DNA from 2 places in the Marinobacter sp. DSM 26671 genome. Region 1 is predicted to be linked to the other one. Evidence: riboswitches for the same ligand, from Rfam matches in the RefSeq annotation. Region 1 holds a riboswitch; the other holds the start of a gene.
The links. A riboswitch is a leader RNA that binds a small molecule or an ion and turns the genes downstream of it on or off. The one in region 1 is predicted to bind cobalamin.
Positions count from the first base shown of each region.

Region 1 (9,551 bases):
GGACTACGCTACTGCATGAACTCCGCGTCTATGGACTTTATCCCGCTGGAGAAGATGGAAGAGGCCGGTTATGGCAAATGGGTTGATGACGTCAGACCAGAGAGCGACGCCTGACTCACAACCACAAATCCGCCACCCGGGTGTCCCGGCTGAAATGGTGCAACACCTGGGCCTGCAGGAGTTCAGCCGTGGCAACCGCATCAATCAGGGCGTTGTGGGCGGCATAGTGAGGCAGCCCATAACGCAGCCGGCTATCAGCCAAGCGAATCGACACGGGCTTCTTCCCCAGCAGTTGTTGCCAGCGTGACGGGTTTCGGTCCGGGTGCAGGTGAGCCTCAATGGCCATGGTATCGATCAACGGAAACCGGATTCCTTCCCCCAAGCGCCATTGCAGGGCAACGTCGAAGAACGATCTCTCGATGTTGCGGTAGTGAACCACGGGGATACGCCCATTCAGGCTGGCAAACAGATCCTTCAGGATATCGTTCAAATCCGGGGCCTGGTCGATATCACTGTGGGTAATGCCGTGGATAGTAATCGAGGTCTGGTGTAGCGGGAGCTTGGGCCGCACGATCCAGTGGCGGGCTTTGCCCAGCTGGATGCCGTCGAGCGTAAACGGCACCAGACCGATACTGACAATCGAATGTTGATTGGCGTCCAACCCGGTGGTCTCGAAATCGAGCGCGACAAAGGGCACCTCGGATAAGGGCGTCTCCGGCGACACACACCCACTCTCGTAATAGGCTTTAAGAATCGGGGACTTGCTCTGCTCCGCCAGGGCCTTGAATTGCTCGGGCCATGGCAGGCGTGTAACAGAATTCTCGGCCTGCTCCTCACTAGACATTACGGGCCACCCCGGCGTGATACCGGAATTTCAGGAACTTCTGGGCACCGCTGACTACCTGGAACGCATCCTTGAGATGGCTGCGCTCAAACGGTGAAAGGTCTTCGGGCCGTACGTTGTTGTCCGGCTGCCGGTCAGCCTCGATTGCCAGGGCCTGGTGTCGGATACGAACGATGGAGATAAACTCAAGCGCATCCCTCAGGTTGCCCAGATCGTCGTCCAGCAGGAGCTTGGTGTTGCCAATGGCTTTCAGTCGTTCGAACGAGTTCTGTGCACGGGAGCCGCAGGCCAGGGCATGAACCCGGATCAGATCCGACAGGGGCGCTGTTCCGCGACGTTTCAGGTTGAAGGTCTTCTGGTGCTTGCCATCCTCTTCCAGCACGAAAGTCCGGAAAAAGCCGATCGGCGGCGTGCGGTTCAGGGCGTTGCGCGCCAGCATTGCCAGGAACCGCTGGCTGTTGCTGGCTTTGTCCGCCACCAGTGTCTTGAGCTGTTCGGCAAAGTCGGTCTCGCCGTAGATGCCATCCAGATCAAAGAAAATATTGCTGTTTAACAGAGCCTCGGCTTTCGGATTATCAATCCAGTCGGTGAAGTAGTCCTTCCAGACGCGCAGTGGCTGCCGCCATTTCTGGTTGGTGGCCATGATGTCGCCGGTGCAGTAGGTATAGCCGCACTCCGCAAGGCCATCGCTGACAAATTTCGCCAGCGCCAGGAAGTATTCGTCGTGTTCTTCCGGCACAAAGCTGTCGTCCAGGATCATGGCGTTATCCTGGTCCGTGACCACCAGCTGCTCGTCCCGGGCCATGGAGCCAAGTGCCATGAAACAGTAGGGCACCGGCGGTGGTCCAAACTTTTCTTCGCCCAGTTCCAGCAGGCGCTGGGTAAAGCTGCGCCCGATGCCGGCCATGGCGCTGCCGATCATGTGGGAGTTGGCATCCTCGTTCACCATACGCACGAAGCTGTCGCGCACATCCAGACTGATTTTCTTGAGGCCTTTTACATCCTGCTGGTGATAGATATTGCTGACCAGGTACAGGCTACTCTGGCTCTCGTATTTCACGATGTCAGACAGCGCAATGACACCACGAACCTCCTCTCCGTCCATCACCGGAAGATGGTGCACGTTGTTGTGCAGCATGGTAAGCATGGCTTCGAATATGAACAGATTCGAGCGAATGGTGATAAGGTCTTCCGACATGATCTCGCTGATGGGGGTTTCCGAGGCCAGTGCTTCGCTGAGTGCCCGGGTACGCAGGTCGCGGTCGGTGATGATGCCCTTGAGCCGAGGCTTTTCACCTTCCTCATCCATCAATAGCAACGCGGACACACCGTTTTCAGTCATGATCCGGGCGGCTTCCTGAAGCCGGACAGTGCGTGGTGCCGTAACCGGTTCCCGGGATATCAGCCGCGTGACCTTGGAAGTCATCAGCTCGTTGGATTTTTCCCGGCGGGAAACGGCAGAGCGCAGGCGGCTTCGGTCTTCAATCTCGACGAAATCGGCGAAGTTGTCGTCACTTTCCCACAGGTACTGGAAGATTTCTCCCGGAATCTTGTAGACCAGTGTGTCTTCAAGGGCTTTTGCCGGAAATCGCACTTTCCGGTTCATCAGGAGGCCAAACTGGCCGAATATTTCGCCTTCGCTGATGCGGTTATACAGTTCACCCGAACGCCGATAGATTTCTACCGCGCCACTGCGCACGTAATACAGCCAGTTGCTGGGCTCGCCGAATTCCAGGATCTGGCTGCCGGCCTTGAAGTAGACTACCTCAATACCGCCCACCACCCTGTCGAGCAGCTCCTCGGTCATCTCGTCAAACGGCGAGTATTGAGCCATGTGATTGCGGATGTCGACCAGCTCGGCCTGCATAAAACTCCCTGTTTTGGCGAAGAAAAAATGATTGTCAGTCATGGAATATAGCAGTGGCAGAGGCCTGCGACCATGTCGACCTTTGATGGATTTCATTGACCGCTTACCCCGGTGTTGCTAGCCTTGCCACACTTTTTTCAGGTGCCCGTCGCAAAGCGCGACGGGTGAAACGGGAAATCGGTGAGCCTGGTCACGCCAGTGCAAGTCCGATGCTGCCCCCGCAACGGTAAGCAGGACAACGGCAATCTGTGCGCCACTGTGTCGCCAAGACATGGGAAGGTGATTGCCCGGGAACCCAGAGTTCCGCCTGCCAGCCCGGAGACCGGCCTGGAAAAACACCCGATGTTGCGGTGGGCAACCTGGGTGGGTGATATGCCGGTTCCGCATTCCTGACACCAGTCTACCGCCTGCCCCCATTCCCTGTTCCGCAACAAAACCCAGATTCCCGTGCGGGTGCGCGCGGAGTGCGGAGCAAGTTTCATGTTCAGAATTCAAAGCCCTGTTTTACTGGCCGGCGTTGCCATGGCCGCCCTGCCTCTGGCCGTTTCGGCCCAGTCTGCCCCTGAATCCGATGCCCTGGATCCCATCGTGGTTACCGCGACACTGGGGCCGAAGACCGTTGGGGAGAGCCTGTCTTCGGTTACGGTCATCGAGAAGGAGGATATTGATCGGCAACAGCCCGCGGAATTCCGCGACCTGCTGCGCGCCCAGCCGGGGATCAACGTGGTGTCGGACGGCAGTTACGGCAAGACTACCAGCGTATTCCTGCGTGGCGCTGGCAGCTCAGGTACCGTGCTGCTTCTCGATGGTATCCGCCTGCGCTCGGCCTCTGCGGGTATCCCACCCTGGCAGTTTTTGCCTCCCGAATTGATGGAACGGGTTGAGCTGGTGCGAGGTGCGAAGAGTTCCCTCTACGGTGCCGATGCGGTGGGTGGTGTCATCCAGGCGTTCACCCTGGAACCGGGGGCCGGGCGCCAGGGTTGGGGCGAGCTGAAAGGCGGTTCCCATGAAACCCGTGAGGCAACGGCCGGGCTGGCTGGCCGGGAAGGCCGTTCGTCGTTCCTGGCCGGTGGCGTTTATTCGGATACCGATGGCACGAACCTGCGTGCTGGCGGCGAGGACAAAGGATTCCGGAACGCTGGTGGCCTGGCCAAACTGAGCCACAGTTTTGACCAGGGCGGCGGCGCAGGACTGACGGTTTTCCAGTCTGAAGGTAATACCGAGTTTGAAGGCGGTGATACCGATTTCCTGATTCGTGCCATGGGGCTGCATCTGGAAGCGGTTGCCAGTGACTACTGGCGTACACGTATCCAGTTCTCGGAAGCTCGCGACGAACAGGATACCTTCGGAGCCAATCCCAGCACGTTCGACACCCTGTCTCGCTCCGCGCGCTGGGAAAACACCCTGACGGCCGGTGTTCATGAGCTGGTTCTGGGTACGGAGGTCATGCTTGACGAAGTGGATGGCACCAGCAATTTCACAGAAGACAGCCGGACCAACAGCGCGGTTTTCGGTCAGGGCCGTTTGAACTTTGATGCCACCGATCTGATGCTCAGTCTGCGTCTGGATGACAACGAGGCCTATGGCAAAGAGGAGACTGGCGGTGTGGCCTTCGGTCACCAGCTGGACCGCGCCCATCGCTTTCGCCTCAGCTATGCGACATCGTTCCGGGCACCCACCTTTAATGACCTTTACCTGACGGTGCCGTTCTACACCGGTAATCCTGACCTCGATGCGGAAGAGGGGCAGATGGTCGAAGCCGGTTTCTCCGGGCGATATGACCGGTGGTACTGGGACATTGCGCTTTATCAGAACGACGTGAAAGACCTGATTACCTACGTGTCGGACCCGGTGACCTTTGAGGGCACCATGGAAAACGTCGAGACGGCCAGAATCCGTGGCGTTGAGGTTTCTTCCGGTATCGAGACGGCTGACTGGAATCTGGCGGCAGCAGTAACCTACGCGGATACCGAGAATCGCGATACCGGCGCCCGTTTACCACGCCGCGCGGAAAAAAACGTGCGTCTGGATATTGATCGCCTGTTCTCCCAGTGGTCGGTGGGCGCCAGCTTTATTGCCGAGAGTGACCGCTATAACGATGCGGCAAATACCAGTCTGCTGCCGGGCTATGGCACGGTAGACCTGAGAGCGGCCTGGAATTTCCAGCCTGGCTGGTCGGCCTCATTCAAGGTCGATAACATGCTGGATCGTCGGTATGCCACCAGCATCGGATATGACAGTGCGACCTTCGCGCCCTTTGATTATCTGGCCGCCGGACGAACCTTCATGGCCTCGGTGCGCTATGATTTCCAACAGTAAATTCATTGATCTGAGAGGCTCCCGCCCTCTATGAGGCACCTATGGCTCGCTGCACTGTGTGTACTGTCTCTGCTTGCGCCCTCGTTGGCGCAGGCCCAGGGACCCTGCGTACGCGATGCACTGAACCAGAAGGTATGCCTGGCCGAGCCAGCGCAGCGTATTGTTTCTTTGTCACCGGGTGCCACTGAGCTGTTGTTCTCCGCCGGTGCCGACGAAAAGGTCGTTGCGGTGAGTGCCTGGAGCGACTACCCGCCAGAGGCGGAGAACTTACCGCAGGTGGGCGACAGCAATCGCCTGGACCTGGAAGCCATTGTTTCGCTGGCACCGGACCTGGTGGTGGCCTGGGTGGATGGCAATTCCCGCAGCCAATTGGAACGGCTGTCTGACCTTGGTATTTCCGTATTCTGGCTAGCCCCGCGAACGTTTGACGACATTGCCGCGGCGGTATCGGATCTGGCGTTGCTGACGGGTTCACCGGATCTCGGCAATGAGCGGGCCGAAGCGTTTCGTGCAGAAATAGTCAAACTTAAAGCTCAGTATGCCGATGCCAGACCGGTTAAGGTGTTCTACCAGATATGGGACCAGCCACTGATGACCGTGAACCGGGACGAGCTGATCAGCAAGGCCATAACCCTGTGCGGCGGAGTGAATGTGTTTGGCGGGCTGCCACGGCTGGTGCCCCGGATCAGCCGGGAGGCGGTTCTCGAAGCCAACCCTGAAGTCATTATTACCGCCGGGTCGTCGGACGACAGGCAGTGGCTGGAAGCCTGGCGCGAGTTTCCGGGCCTGGCAGCGGTAGCCGCCGGCAACCTCTTCCTCGAACCGCCGGACCTTCTGGCGCGCCCCACGCTACGTATGGCAGACGGCGCCAGGCACCTGTGCCAGACCCTGGAGCAGGCCCGTGCCTATCTCTAGCCCTTACAAACCTCTCCTCATTCTGCTGCTGGCGGGCTTTCTGGCGGCACTGCTCTCCGTCAGCATTGGCAGTACGTCCATCGGTTTTGGTGACACTCTGAGGGTGATCACCGGCAGTGGCACCGAGTTGCAGCAAACGCTGATTCTGGAGCTGCGCCTGCCTCGCACCCTGAGCGCGTTCGCAACTGGCGGATTGCTGGCCGTGGCCGGGGCACTGATGCAGGTATTGTTGCGAAATCCCCTGGCCGATCCTTATGTGTTGGGGCTTTCTGGTGGCGCGGCAGTGGGTGCGTTATTGGCCATGCTGGCCGGCGCTGCCGGTTTTCTGATATCCGGCTCCGCGTTTGCAGGTGCCATGCTGGCCACCCTGCTGGTGTTTGGTCTGGCTCACGGCAGTGGCAGCTGGACCCCATCGCGGCTGTTGCTTACCGGTGTGGTGGTCGCCGCCGGCTGGGGCGCCATGATTACCCTGATCCTCTCGATGACCCCGGCCAGCCGATTGCCGGGCATGCTGTATTGGTTGATGGGCGATCTTTCCCACGCCGCCACTCCGTGGCCGGGACTGATCATTCTTGTGCTCGTATGCCTGATGGTGTTTCCGCTCGGCCGGGCCCTGAACGTGCTGGCACGGGGCTCCCTGCAGGCGGCGGCGCTGGGCGTTTCGGTGCGGCCACTGGAATGGTCGATCTACCTGATGGCCAGCCTGCTGACCGCAGCCGCCGTCACCATGGCCGGTTCGGTTGGTTTCGTTGGCCTGGTGGTACCGCACATGTTGCGGCTGGTGCTGGGCAACGACCAGCGCCTGATTCTGCCGGCCTGCGCACTGGCGGGCGGTACGCTGCTGGTGCTGGCGGATACCCTGGCGCGGGTGGTGATTGCGCCGGAGCAGTTGCCGGTTGGGGTGATCACCGCGCTGATCGGCGTCCCGACCTTCCTGTACCTGCTGTATAGGAGCCGATGATGACACGCCTGGCAACCGAAGCGCTGATTATCGACATTCCGGGCCGCAGCTCAGGCGTTCCCCTGAATCTGGCCATCGAACCGGGACAGGTCTGGGGCGTGCTGGGCCCTAACGGTGTGGGTAAAACCACCTTGCTCCATACTCTCGCAGGATTGCGGGAGCCCAGAAGCGGAAAGCTGCTGCTTGATGGAACGCCGTTGGACGGCATCCGCCGCAAGACCGTATCGCAACGCATGGGCCTGGTATTTCAGGACCGGCAGGATGGATTCCCGGCAACGGCACTGGAAACCGCCCTGATCGGCCGCCACCCCTGGTTATCGCCTTGGCAGATGGAGAGTGGTGATGACCTCGCGATTGCTGAAAGGGCTCTGATAGAGCTGGACGTGATCCACCTGAAAGATCGCCTGGTAAACACCCTCTCCGGCGGTGAACGCCAGCGGGTAGCCATTGCTACCCTCATGACCCAAAGCCCCGAAATCTGGCTCCTGGACGAACCCACCAATCACCTGGATTTACAGCACCAGACCGCCGTTATGAAGCTGCTGCGCCAGCAGGCAGCGTGCGACCGGGGCGTGTTCATGTGCCTCCACGACCTCAACCTGGCTGCGCGATGGTGCGACCAGATCCTCCTTCTGTACCCCGACGGTCAGGCCTGCTGGGGACCGGCCCGCGACATGCTGGTGACTTCTGCACTCGAAAGCCTGTTTGGCCAGCGTTTGCTATCTGCCGAACTGGATGGTTTTCCGGTGTTTGTGCCGGGCTGAAGTGTGAGGCTTTATCCTCGAGCCCGTTATTGGTTATATAGTCACTCAAATCCCCAACAAGGCCATCACCATGACCATTGAACGTATTTCCACCAACAGCCGAATGAGCAAGATCGTAAAACACAACGGCACTGCTTACCTTTGCGGTCAGGTTGCCAAGGACCGTAACGCCGATATTCATACCCAGGTAACCGGGATGCTGGAGAAAGTGGACGAGCTGCTCGAGACCGCCGGCTCCAGCCGCGATCGAATCCTTTCGGCAACCATTTACCTGGCAGACATGGCCGATTTCAAAGCCCTGAACGAGGTGTGGGACAACTGAGTGCCTGAAGGTACGGCGCCGGCCCGGGCCTGCGTTCAGGCTCAGATGGCGTCGCCGGAGTTGCTGGTGGAAATCTCGGTGATTGCCGCAACGTCCTGACGGCAGCCGGGAAGGTCTGGCGATTTGTCGGCCTGAGAAGTCGGCCGTTTATTTCTGGTAGGAACAGGAGCACACCATGGCGTCCCCACTCGTAACCACCGACTGGTTGCAGGAAAACCTCGATAACGAACGGTTGGTTCTTATCGACGCGAGTATGGCCACGGTTATTGGCAAGGAGCCGATCGTTTATGATCACCCGGTGTGGATACCGGGGAGCTTCCAGATTGATCTGGAGGGAACGCTCTGCAATACGGAATCGTCCCAGCTCCATGCGTTTCCTACCGAGGAACAGTTCACTCAGGAAGTTCGCAGGCTGGGCATAACGCCTGAAAGACTGGTGGTGCTTTACGACAACCAGGGAATCTATTCCGCTCCCCGGGCCTGGTGGATTCTGCGGTCGATGGGCCTCGAACAGGTTTTCGTGCTCGATGGTGGCCTGCCACAGTGGTTGGCAGAGGGGCGTGAGACGGTGTCGGCCCCGATTAATAGTGCGGCTTCCGCCGGGAACGTGGCGGGCCGTCTGGACCGCGGACGGGTTCGGGATTCCGCCTTCGTGCTACAGCATCTGGACGACGAGCGAGTTTCGGTGATTGATGCGAGATCCCGGGCGCGGTTCCTGGCTCAGGCCCCGGAACCCCGCCCGGGAGTGCGCGGCGGCCATATTCCGAACTCACTCAGTCTTCCGTTTACCGAGGTGCTGGATGGTTACCGGTTTAAGCCGGTCAGTGAGCTGGAGGCAAAGTTCAGGCATCTCGGTACGAACCTTCAGCCCGGAGACGGGCATCAACTGGTGTTTTCCTGCGGTTCCGGCATCACCGCCTGCATCATTCTGCTGGCGGCCGAGCTGGCCGGGTATGACCAGCTCTCTCTTTACGATGGTTCCTGGGCGGACTGGGGCAGCGACGATTCGCTGCCGGTGGCTTGAGCCCGAGGGTTTTCCTGTATCTTGGCCGTCAGGCCATGCGCTTCATGATCCGGTCTCCCAGCAGGTACTGATGCGCCAGGGCAGCTGCTACGTGTACGCCAATCATGAGCCACAACACGTTGGCCAGCACTTCATGAACCTCTTCCCCGCTGTCTTCCAGCCACTCGATTTCCGGGCCGTAGCCAAAGACTGTCCAGCCGAAAAAGGTAACAGGATCGCCTTCACCGAGGGAGGATGCGAGCCCTGACAGCGGCATCAGGATCATCAGGGCATAGAGCGCAATGTGCCCGAGCTTGGCCATGGTCGCCCATTGAGCCGGTGGTGTTATACGTGCGCGGTTAAGCCAGCGCCAGAGACCGCGAAAGATAACCAGCCCGAAAATGGTCAGGCCCAGGGTCTGGTGCCAGGCCATAAGCGACGCATCAGAGAGTGTGTGCTCCAGGGCTTCAAACCAGACTTCGCTGGCAAGCATTACCAGCAACAAAACCGCCATTATCCAGTGCACAGCCCGGGAAACGGCACCATAGCGGTTGTC
Region 1 is NZ_FONF01000006.1:226,752-236,302, reverse strand. It holds gene msrB (peptide-methionine (R)-S-oxide reductase MsrB) at 1-114, shown strand, start outside; gene BM035_RS09285 (3'-5' exonuclease) at 116-844, opposite strand; gene BM035_RS09280 (putative nucleotidyltransferase substrate binding domain-containing protein) at 837-2,711, opposite strand; cobalamin riboswitch at 2,834-3,056, shown strand; gene BM035_RS09275 (TonB-dependent receptor plug domain-containing protein) at 3,192-5,030, shown strand; gene BM035_RS09270 (cobalamin-binding protein) at 5,061-5,945, shown strand; gene BM035_RS09265 (FecCD family ABC transporter permease) at 5,932-6,906, shown strand; gene BM035_RS09260 (ABC transporter ATP-binding protein) at 6,906-7,670, shown strand; partial or broken gene BM035_RS09255 (RidA family protein) at 7,741-8,091, shown strand; gene BM035_RS09250 (sulfurtransferase) at 8,168-9,016, shown strand; gene BM035_RS09245 (cytochrome b) at 9,045-9,551, opposite strand, start outside.

Region 2 (9,551 bases), on a different contig from region 1:
AGCCTGATCATGCAGCAGGCTTACCGATCCATCTTTGGCGCCCGGGAAGTGGGTGTGGACCTGCCCGAGTGGATGATGGGGGCGATCCAGGTGACTGACCTGGTGGAGCTGCCCATCAACGGCTTGTTCGTCATGATCATCGCGCTGTCCATTGCCGTGGGCGTGTATTTCCTGATGTACCGATCCGGCTATGGCAAGAAAGTGCGGGCGGTGGTTCAGAATCGCCCCATGGCTGAAGCCGTTGGTATCAACAGTGCCGGTATCGACCGAGCCACCTTTGCCCTCGGGTGTGGCATCGCCGGCGTCGCGGGTGCTGCCTTCACCATGATCGGTTCCACCGGTCCGTCCTCTGGCCAGGCTTATATCGTAGACACCTTCCTGGTGGTGGTGTTTGGCGGTGCCCAGAGCCTGATCGGCACCATTGTGTCCGCCTTCGGTATATCCCAGGCCCAGTCCACCATGGAGTTCTTCCTCAGTGGTTCCATGGCCAAGGTGCTCACCCTGCTGGTCGTCGTCGGCATCCTGATGCTGCGTCCAGAAGGACTCATGGCCCTCAAGGTCCGTCGCTAGGAGATTGTCATGAAGAGTTCATCCCCATTGAAATGGTTTGCCACCCGCGAGGGACTGTATTACGTCGCACTGGCCGTGTTGTTGGTGGTGCTTTTGCCACTGGCGCTGGACCCATTCCGCCTGAACATGGTGGGCAAGTACCTGACCTACGCCTTTGTCGCCATTGGCCTGGTGATGTGCTGGGGCAAGGCCGGCATTCTCAGCCTGGGCCAGGGTGTGTTCTTTGGTCTTGGCGGCTACTGCATGGCCATGTTCCTGAAGCTGGAGGCTTCCACTCCGGAGGCCACCGCCATCCAGTCCACCCCCGGCATCCCGGATTTCATGGACTGGAACCAGCTCACCGAGCTGCCCTGGTTCTGGGAACCGTTCCACAGCTTCTCCTTCACCCTGCTGGCGGTGATCGGTGTGCCGGTTCTGCTGGCGTTCGTTATCGGCTTCGCCATGTTCACCCGGCGGGTGGGGGGCGTGTACTTCGCCATCATCACCCAGGCCATCGCCGCAATCCTGACGATCCTGATTATCGGACAGCAGGGCTATACCGGCGGTGTGAACGGCATTACCGATCTGCAGACGCTGAACGGCTGGGACATCCGCACCGATGAAGCCCGGACCATCCTGTACTTTGTCTGTGTTGGCATGCTGTTCCTTTGCCTGTTTGTGGCGCGCCTGGTCCAGAACCGGAAGCTGGGCCGCATCCTGGTGGCCATGAACGCCCAGGAAAACCGAGTGCGTTTTTCCGGCTATGACGTTGCCGCCTTCAAGATCTTCGTGTTCTGCCTGGCAGCGGCTTTTGCAGGCGTCGGTGGTGCCATGTTCACCCTGATTGTTGGCTTCATGTCGCCGTCGTTCATCGGCATCGTCGCTTCCATCGAGATGGTCATCTTCTGTGCCCTGGGTGGCCGGTTGTCCATCCTCGGCGCGGTCTACGGTGCCTTGCTCGTGAATGCCGCCAAGAGTGGCTTCTCGGAATCCTTCCCGGAACTCTGGCCGTTTGCCATGGGTGCGTTGTTTATCGGTGTCGTACTGGCCTTCCCGAACGGTCTGGCCGGCCTGTATCAGACCTACGTCATGCCCCTGGAAGACAAGATCTTCAAGCGCAACAAGGGTGCACAGCTGGAGGCCAAGCCCGCGGAAAAAGCCGCAGAGCCGAAGCCGACCGCTGAGAAGACTCCTGATTACGATCCGATGATCGATTCCTACAGCCCGGAGAAATCGTGATGAGTGCAGCCAAAAGCAAAAGTGGGGATTTCCTGCTGGCGGTCGAAGGCCTGACCGTGTCATTCGATGGCTTCAAGGCCGTGGATGACCTGTCCTTCTACCTCGATCCCAAGGAAATCCGGGTCATCATCGGCCCCAACGGTGCCGGTAAAACCACGGTTCTGGACCTGATCTGCGGCAAGACCAAGGCCACGTCCGGCTCCATCAAGTTTGACGGTAAGGAGCTTACCAAGCTCAAGGAGCACCAGATTGTTCACTCGGGTGTGGGCCGGAAGTTCCAGACCCCGTCCGTGTTCGAGGACCTGACCGTCTTTGAAAACCTTGAAGTGTCCTACCCAAAGGGACACAGCGTGATGGGCGCCCTGGGATTCAAGCGCGACGCGGAGGTGATCAATGCTGTGGAGGAGGTGGCTGAAACCATCTTCCTGACCGAGGCCCTGAATGAGCCGGCTGCATCGTTGAGCCATGGCCAGAAGCAGTGGCTGGAGATCGGCATGCTGCTGATCCAGAAACCGGACCTGCTGATGCTGGATGAGCCGGTAGCCGGGATGTCCGTCACCGAGCGCAAGAAAACCGCCGAGCTGCTGAGGGTGATTACCAGGGACCATACGGTATTGGTGATCGAGCACGATATGCAGTTTGTCGGTGATATCGCTGACCGGGTCACGGTCATGCATCAGGGCAAAGTTCTTTCCGAAGGGTCCATCGAGCACGTGAAATCGGACCCGAAAGTCATCGAAGTCTACCTGGGGCACTGATCATGCTGAGCATCAAACATCATTCGGTGGCCTACGGCCAAAGCACCATCATCGATGACCTCAACCTCGACGTGGCAAAGAACGAAATAGTCGCCGTGGTGGGGCGAAACGGCATGGGCAAGACCACGCTGATGAAATCCCTGGTGGGCATGACCCCCACGCGAGGCGGTGAGGTCAGCCTGGATGGGAACGACCTTTCCGGCCTGAAGAGCTTCCAGCGTGTGCGCGCCGGAATCGGTTTCGTGCCGCAGGGGCGGATGATCTTTCCGACACTGACGGTACGGGAGAATATCGAGACCGGCCTGGCCGCCGTGGGTGAGAAGAAGGTACCCGAGGACCTCTACGAGATGTTCCCGGTACTGAAGGAAATGCAGAACCGGCGTGGTGGCAACCTTTCCGGCGGTCAGCAACAACAGCTGGCTATTGCCCGGGCACTGGCCACCCGGCCCAAGGTGCTGCTGCTTGACGAACCCACGGAAGGTATCCAGCCCAACATTATCAAGGAAATTGCGCAGACCCTTCGGCGCATCCGGGATGAGCGGGGCCTGTCGATTGTGGTGTCGGAGCAGGTTCTGAGCTTCGTGATGGATGCGGCAGACCGGATCCTGGTGATTGAAAAGGGCGCGATTGTGCACGAAGAGAGCCGCGAAGAAGCGGATCAGGACAAGATTGCGAGCTATCTGGCGGTTTAACGAGGAGCAGAACGATGAGACACGGTGATATTTCCAGCAGCGACGATACCGTCGGCGTGGCGGTGGTGAACTACAAGATGCCGCGGCTGCATACCAAAGCCGAGGTGTTGGACAACGCCCGCAACATCGCTGACATGATCAAGGGTATGAAGGTCGGCCTGCCGGGCATGGACCTGGTGGTGTTCCCGGAATACAGCACCATGGGCATCATGTACGACAACGAGGAAATGATGGAAACCGCGGCCACCGTGCCCGGTGACGAAACGGCCATCTTCTCCGCCGCCTGTCGTGAGGCGAACACCTGGGGCGTGTTTTCGCTCACCGGAGAGCGACACGAGGATCACCCCAACAAGGCGCCGTACAACACCCTGGTTCTGATCAACAACGAGGGTGAGGTCGTCCAGAAATACCGCAAGTGTATCCCCTGGTGTCCGATCGAGGGATGGTATCCGGGTGACACCACCTACGTCACCGAGGGGCCAAAGGGCATGAAGATCAGCCTGATCATCTGCGACGACGGCAACTATCCCGAGATCTGGCGCGATTGCGCCATGAAGGGGGCGGAGCTGATTGTTCGCTGTCAGGGCTACATGTACCCGGCCAAGGAACAGCAGGTGATGATGGCCAAGAGCATGGCCTGGGCCAACAACTGTTACGTTGCGGTGGCCAACGCCGCCGGATTTGACGGCGTGTATTCCTACTTCGGCCACTCCGCGATCATTGGCTTCGATGGCCGTACCCTCGGGGAATGCGGTGAGGAAGACATGGGCATTCAGTATGCCCAGCTGTCCGTAAGCCAGATCCGTGATGCCCGTGCGAACGACCAGTCCCAGAATCACCTGTTCAAGCTGCTGCACCGGGGCTACACCGGTGTGCATGCCTCCGGGGACGGCGACAAGGGCGTGGCCGACTGTCCGTTCGAGTTCTACCGTACCTGGGTGATGGACGCCCAGAAGGCGCAGGAAAACGTGGAGGCCATGACCCGGAAGACGGTAGGTACCGCCGAGTGCCCGGTGGGCGAGCTGCCGTTCGACGGCAAGGAAAAATCCGCAGGGGCCTGAGCCCGGGAGGCGTTCATGCCGTTTATCAACGAACGGCTGGAAGCCAATCGGGAAACCATTGAAAAGAACCGGGCCGCCTCAGGCCCGGTTCGTGCTTCCCGGTTCCGCTTCGAGCCCGAGGCCGTGATGGCCAGACTGCGGGAAAATATCGTCGGCCAGGATGAGGCCCTGGCCGCCATGGAATCCATGCTGGTGCGGGTGAAAGCCGATATCGGCGAGGACAACCGGCCGCTGGCGGTGCACCTGTTCCTGGGTCCTACCGGCGTGGGCAAAACCGAAACCGTGCGCCTCATTGCCGAAGCCATCCACGGTAATCGCGATGGGCTGTGTCGTATCGACATGAACACCCTGGCCCAGGAGCATTACGCGGCTGCCCTGACTGGTGCACCGCCGGGCTACGTGGGCAGTAAGGAAGGCCACAGCCTGTTCGATCTGGACAAGGTACAGGGCTCGTTCAGCAAACCCGGCATTGTGTTGTTTGATGAAATCGAAAAAGCCAGCAAGGAAGTGGTGCGCACGCTGCTGAACGTGCTGGACACCGGTCGGCTGGTGTTTCCCTCCGGCAACCGCGAGATCGACTTCCGCAACACCCTGATCTTCATGACCAGCAACGCCGGTGCGCTGGAGGCGGAGACGCATGAGCAGGGCTACCAGCAGGGCTGGCGCCGCTGGCTCGGTTTATCACCTGGCAACGGCGAGGCCATTCGCGATACCGCTCTGCGCCGGCACTTTGACCCGGAATTCCTCAACCGGATTGATCAGATCTTCACCTTCAACCGACTTACCGACAACTGGCTGGACGCCCTGCTGGACATTGAGCTGGCGGGCCTCAATCGCCGGTTGTCCAGAAAGCACGCCGAGCTGTCGCTGTCGCCTGAGCTGCGAGAGGAACTGTGCCGTGGCTACGACGCTCGCTATGGCGCCCGGGAACTGCTGCGGGCTTTTCGCCAGCGGTTGGAACCCGCCGTTGCCCGGGCGTTGCTGGCGTATCCGGACTGTCGGCGGTTTGAAGCCGGCCTGCAGGGCAGTGAGGTCACGGTGCACCAATACGTCGAATGACGTAGGCACCGGGGGCATTTCGCGAATACCTCACAGGGACGGGATTTCGGATAGTAAAGCTGTTACCTAATCGTGCAAGCCAACACCAAGGAGCGCCCGTTATGGCTGAAACCATTATCAAGATCGATCTAAACAAGTCGGCCTATGAGAACGACAAAATCCACAACCGCTGGCACCCGGATATTCCGCTGGTGGCTACCGTCAAGCCGGGCGACGATTTCATCGTTGAGTGCTATGACTGGACCGGCGGTCAGATCAAGAACGACGACAGCGCCGACGACGTGCGCGATGTTGATCTCAGCCAGGTTCACTTCCTGTCGGGACCGATCGGGGTCGAGGGCGCGGAGCCGGGCGACCTGCTGGAAGTCGACATCCTCGACATCGGCACCTTCGAAGAGAGCCAGTGGGGCTTTAACGGCTTCTTCTCCAAGCAGAACGGCGGTGGCTTCCTGACCGAACACTTCCCGGAGGCCCAGAAATCCATCTGGGACTTCAACGGCATGTTCACCAAATCCCGCCACATTCCCAACGTGGAATTTGCTGGCCTGATTCACCCGGGCCTGATTGGCTGCCTGCCCTCCAAAGAATTGCTGGACACCTGGAACAAGCGTGAGGCCGGACTGGTCGCGACCGATCCGGAGCGTGTGCCGGAATTGGCAACACTGCCCAATGGTGAGACCGCCCACATGGGCCAGATGACCGGTGACGCGGCCAAGGCTGCCGGCGACGAAGCCGCCCGTACCGTGCCGCCACGGGAACACGGTGGCAACTGTGACATCAAGGATCTGTCCCGTGGCTCCAAGGTGTATTTCCCGGTGTACGTGGACGGTGCCGGCCTCTCCGTAGGCGACCTTCACTTCAGCCAGGGCGACGGTGAAATCACGTTCTGTGGCGCCATCGAAATGGCCGGCTGGATTCACCTGCGGGTAAACCTGATCAAGGACGGCGTGAAGAAGTACGGCATCAAGAATCCGGTGTTCAAGCCCAGCCCGATCAAGCCCCGTTACGACGACTATGTGATCTTTGAAGGCATCTCTGTAGACGAGGACGGCGGCCAGCATTACCTGGACGTGCACGTGGCTTATCGTCAGGCGTGTCTGAACGCCATCGAATACATGACCAAGTTCGGTTACACCAGGGCTCAGGCCTACGCGATTCTGGGTTGTGCGCCGGTGGAAGGCCACATCAGCGGCGTGGTGGATATCCCGAACGCCTGCGCCACACTCTGGTTGCCGACGGGCATCTTCGACTTCGACATTAACCCGTCCGCTGAGGGTCCGCAGAAGAAAGTCAGCGGGGGCATGGACGTACCGCTGTCGAAAGATAAGGAGTAATCGCCATGCCCGTGTATGACTACAAGTGCCGTGAACATGGCCTCTTTCACACACTGGCCACCATGGAGGATGCGGCCAAGCCGGCGCAATGCCCCACCTGCAAGGCCATGTCGCCGCGGGTGATCGTATTGCCATCCCACATTGCCGCCGTGGACCCAGCCAAAAGGGCGGCCGAGGACCGGAACGAGCGGTCCCGGCATGAGCCGGTGTTTTCCACCGCAGACCGAAGGGCGAATGATAAGGAGCACAGTCGCGCCTGCGGCTGTGGCTCCCCGAAACCCGGAAAGTCCATGCTGTTTTACACCGCTGACGGGAAGAAGATGTTTCCCTCCATGCGGCCCTGGATGATCAGCCACTGATTGGCTGAGTTGAGACTGTCACGTGTTTGGCCCCCTCTCCGGGGCCTTTTTTGTTTCTTCAGGTTGTCCCTTCTGAATATCGTGTATATAGTGTTTTAATCCTTGGTCAAATACCAGATGTAGTGATCAGTGCGTAACCAACTCGGTCAACGTGTGATCATCTCAGCCATTCTGGTATCGGGAATCCGGTGAGACTCCGGAACTGACGCGCAGCGGTATTGGGGAACAAGCGTGGCATCAAGACACTGGCGAAAGCCGGGAAGTCGCCACACGAGGCCGAATCTATCGATTCACGCCCCTGAGTCCGAAGACCTGCCAGGGATGAAGGAGCCTTACGGCTCCCAACTGCACCTTCGCGACCCAGGGTGAGCAGACCGGTTATGCCCAGCCATTCCCATGGCGAGGTGTGCCCCTGCGTACGCGATGGTGAAAGGAACTCAACGCGTATTCAGGAGAACACTGCATGTCTGCCTCAGCCCTGGCCGAACCCCGGCCAACCTCGCACACGGACACCGAATCCCTTCAGGTCATCAAGCGCAACGGCACGCTTGTCGGCTTCGACCCCTCGAAGATCAGCATCGCCGTAACCAAAGCCTTCCTCGCAGTTGAGGGCGACACCGCCGCCGGTTCCGCGCGTATCAATGACGCGGTACACCGGGTGACCGACCAGGTTATCCAGGCGATTGGCCGTCGCCTGAAGGCTGGTGGCAAGGTACATATCGAAGACATCCAGGATCAGGTGGAACTGGCCCTGATGCGGGCCGAAGAACAGAAGGTGGCCCGCGCCTACGTCCTGTATCGGGAAGAGCATGCCCGCGAGCGCGCCCGCCATGCGCCGGTTGAGGCACACCCCCATCTGACGGTGAAAAAGACCAGTGGCGAGATTGCTCCGCTGGATCTGGGCCTGATGAAACTGCAGGTGGAGCAGGCCGCCACAGGGCTGGAGGGCATTGACGGTGATTCCCTGGTGGACGATGCCCTGACCAACCTTTATGACGGCATCGCCGAGGAAGACGTGCTGTCGGCTTTGATCATGACGGCCCGCAGCCGGATTGAGCGGGAGCCGGACTACAGCGCGGTCACCGCTCGTCTACTGCTGGAACAGCTGCGTTTGGAGAATGCCGCTGCCCTGGGCCTGCCCATCAGTCTGCCATTGGCTGAGATTTATCCACAGGCCCTGAGCGCCTTTGTCGAGGCGGGAATTCGTTATGAACTGCTGGACGAAGCCCTGGCTGCTTTCGATCTGGAGCGCCTCGGCGCTGCCCTTCAGCCGGAGCGGGATCTGCAATTCGGCTTCCTGGGTCTGCAAACCCTGTACGACCGTTACTTCCTGCACTGGAACAAGGCCCGCCTGGAATTGCCCCAGGTATTTTTCATGCGCGTTGCCATGGGCCTGGCCCTGCGCGAAGATGACCCGAATGCCCGGGCCATCGAGTTTTACAACCTGTTGTCGTCGTTTGACTACATGGCGTCCACACCCACGCTGTTCAACAGCGGTACCCGCCATTCTCAGCTGTCGTCCTGTTATCTGACGACGGTAGGCGACGATCTTGAAGACATCTACGGCGCCATCCGTGATAACGCCATGCTGTCGAAATGGGCTGGCGGTCTGGGTAACGACTGGACGCCAGTTCGTGCGCTGGGCTCCCACATCAAAGGAACCAACGGCCAGAGCCAGGGCGTGGTGCCCTTCCTGAAAGTAGTCAACGACACCGCCGTGGCGGTCAACCAGGGCGGCAAACGTAAAGGCGCGGTGTGTGCCTACCTGGAAAGCTGGCACCTGGACATCGAGGAGTTCCTGGAGCTGCGCAAGAATACCGGCGACGAACGCCGCCGAACCCACGACATGAATACGGCGAACTGGGTGCCCGATCTGCTGATCGAGCGCATGCGCGAAGACCGTGACTGGACCCTGTTCTCTCCCAGCGATGCGCCGGATCTGCACGACCTGTACGGCAACGCCTTCCGTGAACGCTACGAGCATTACGAAGCCCTCGCAGAGCAGGGCAAAATCAAGCTGTTCAAGAAAATCCCGGCCAAGCAGCTCTGGCGCAAGATGCTCACCGTGCTGTTCGAAACCGGCCACCCCTGGATCACGTTCAAGGACCCGTGCAATCTGCGCTCTCCCCAGCAGCACCGGGGCGTGGTGCACAGCTCTAACCTGTGCACGGAAATCACCCTGAACACCAGTGCCGACGAGATCGCCGTATGCAACCTCGGTTCCGTGAACCTGGCCGCCCATATTGCCAACGGCGAGCTGGACGTGCAGCGCCTGGAACAGACGGTAAACACCGCCGTGCGCATGCTCGATAACGTTATCGACACCAACTATTACGCCGTGCCCCAGGCCCGCAATTCCAACCTCAGGCATCGCCCGGTCGGTCTCGGCTTCATGGGTTTCCAGGACGCGCTCTATCAATTGGGCCTGCCATATTCCAGCTCGGAAGCGATTGAGTTCGCTGACCTTGCCATGGAGCAACTCAGCTACTTCGCCATCCGC
Region 2 is NZ_FONF01000004.1:97,354-106,904, forward strand. It holds gene urtB (urea ABC transporter permease subunit UrtB) at 1-570, shown strand, start outside; gene urtC (urea ABC transporter permease subunit UrtC) at 580-1,788, shown strand; gene urtD (urea ABC transporter ATP-binding protein UrtD) at 1,788-2,546, shown strand; gene urtE (urea ABC transporter ATP-binding subunit UrtE) at 2,549-3,238, shown strand; gene BM035_RS05930 (aliphatic amidase) at 3,253-4,299, shown strand; gene BM035_RS05935 (AAA family ATPase) at 4,315-5,358, shown strand; gene fmdA (formamidase) at 5,460-6,692, shown strand; gene BM035_RS05945 (FmdB family zinc ribbon protein) at 6,698-7,051, shown strand; cobalamin riboswitch at 7,207-7,385, shown strand; gene BM035_RS05950 (ribonucleoside-diphosphate reductase subunit alpha) at 7,515-9,551, shown strand, end outside.
Region 2: it holds a riboswitch for cobalamin, as region 1 does, so the genes downstream of both, BM035_RS05950 (ribonucleoside-diphosphate reductase subunit alpha) here and BM035_RS09275 (TonB-dependent receptor plug domain-containing protein) in region 1, are expected to answer to the same signal.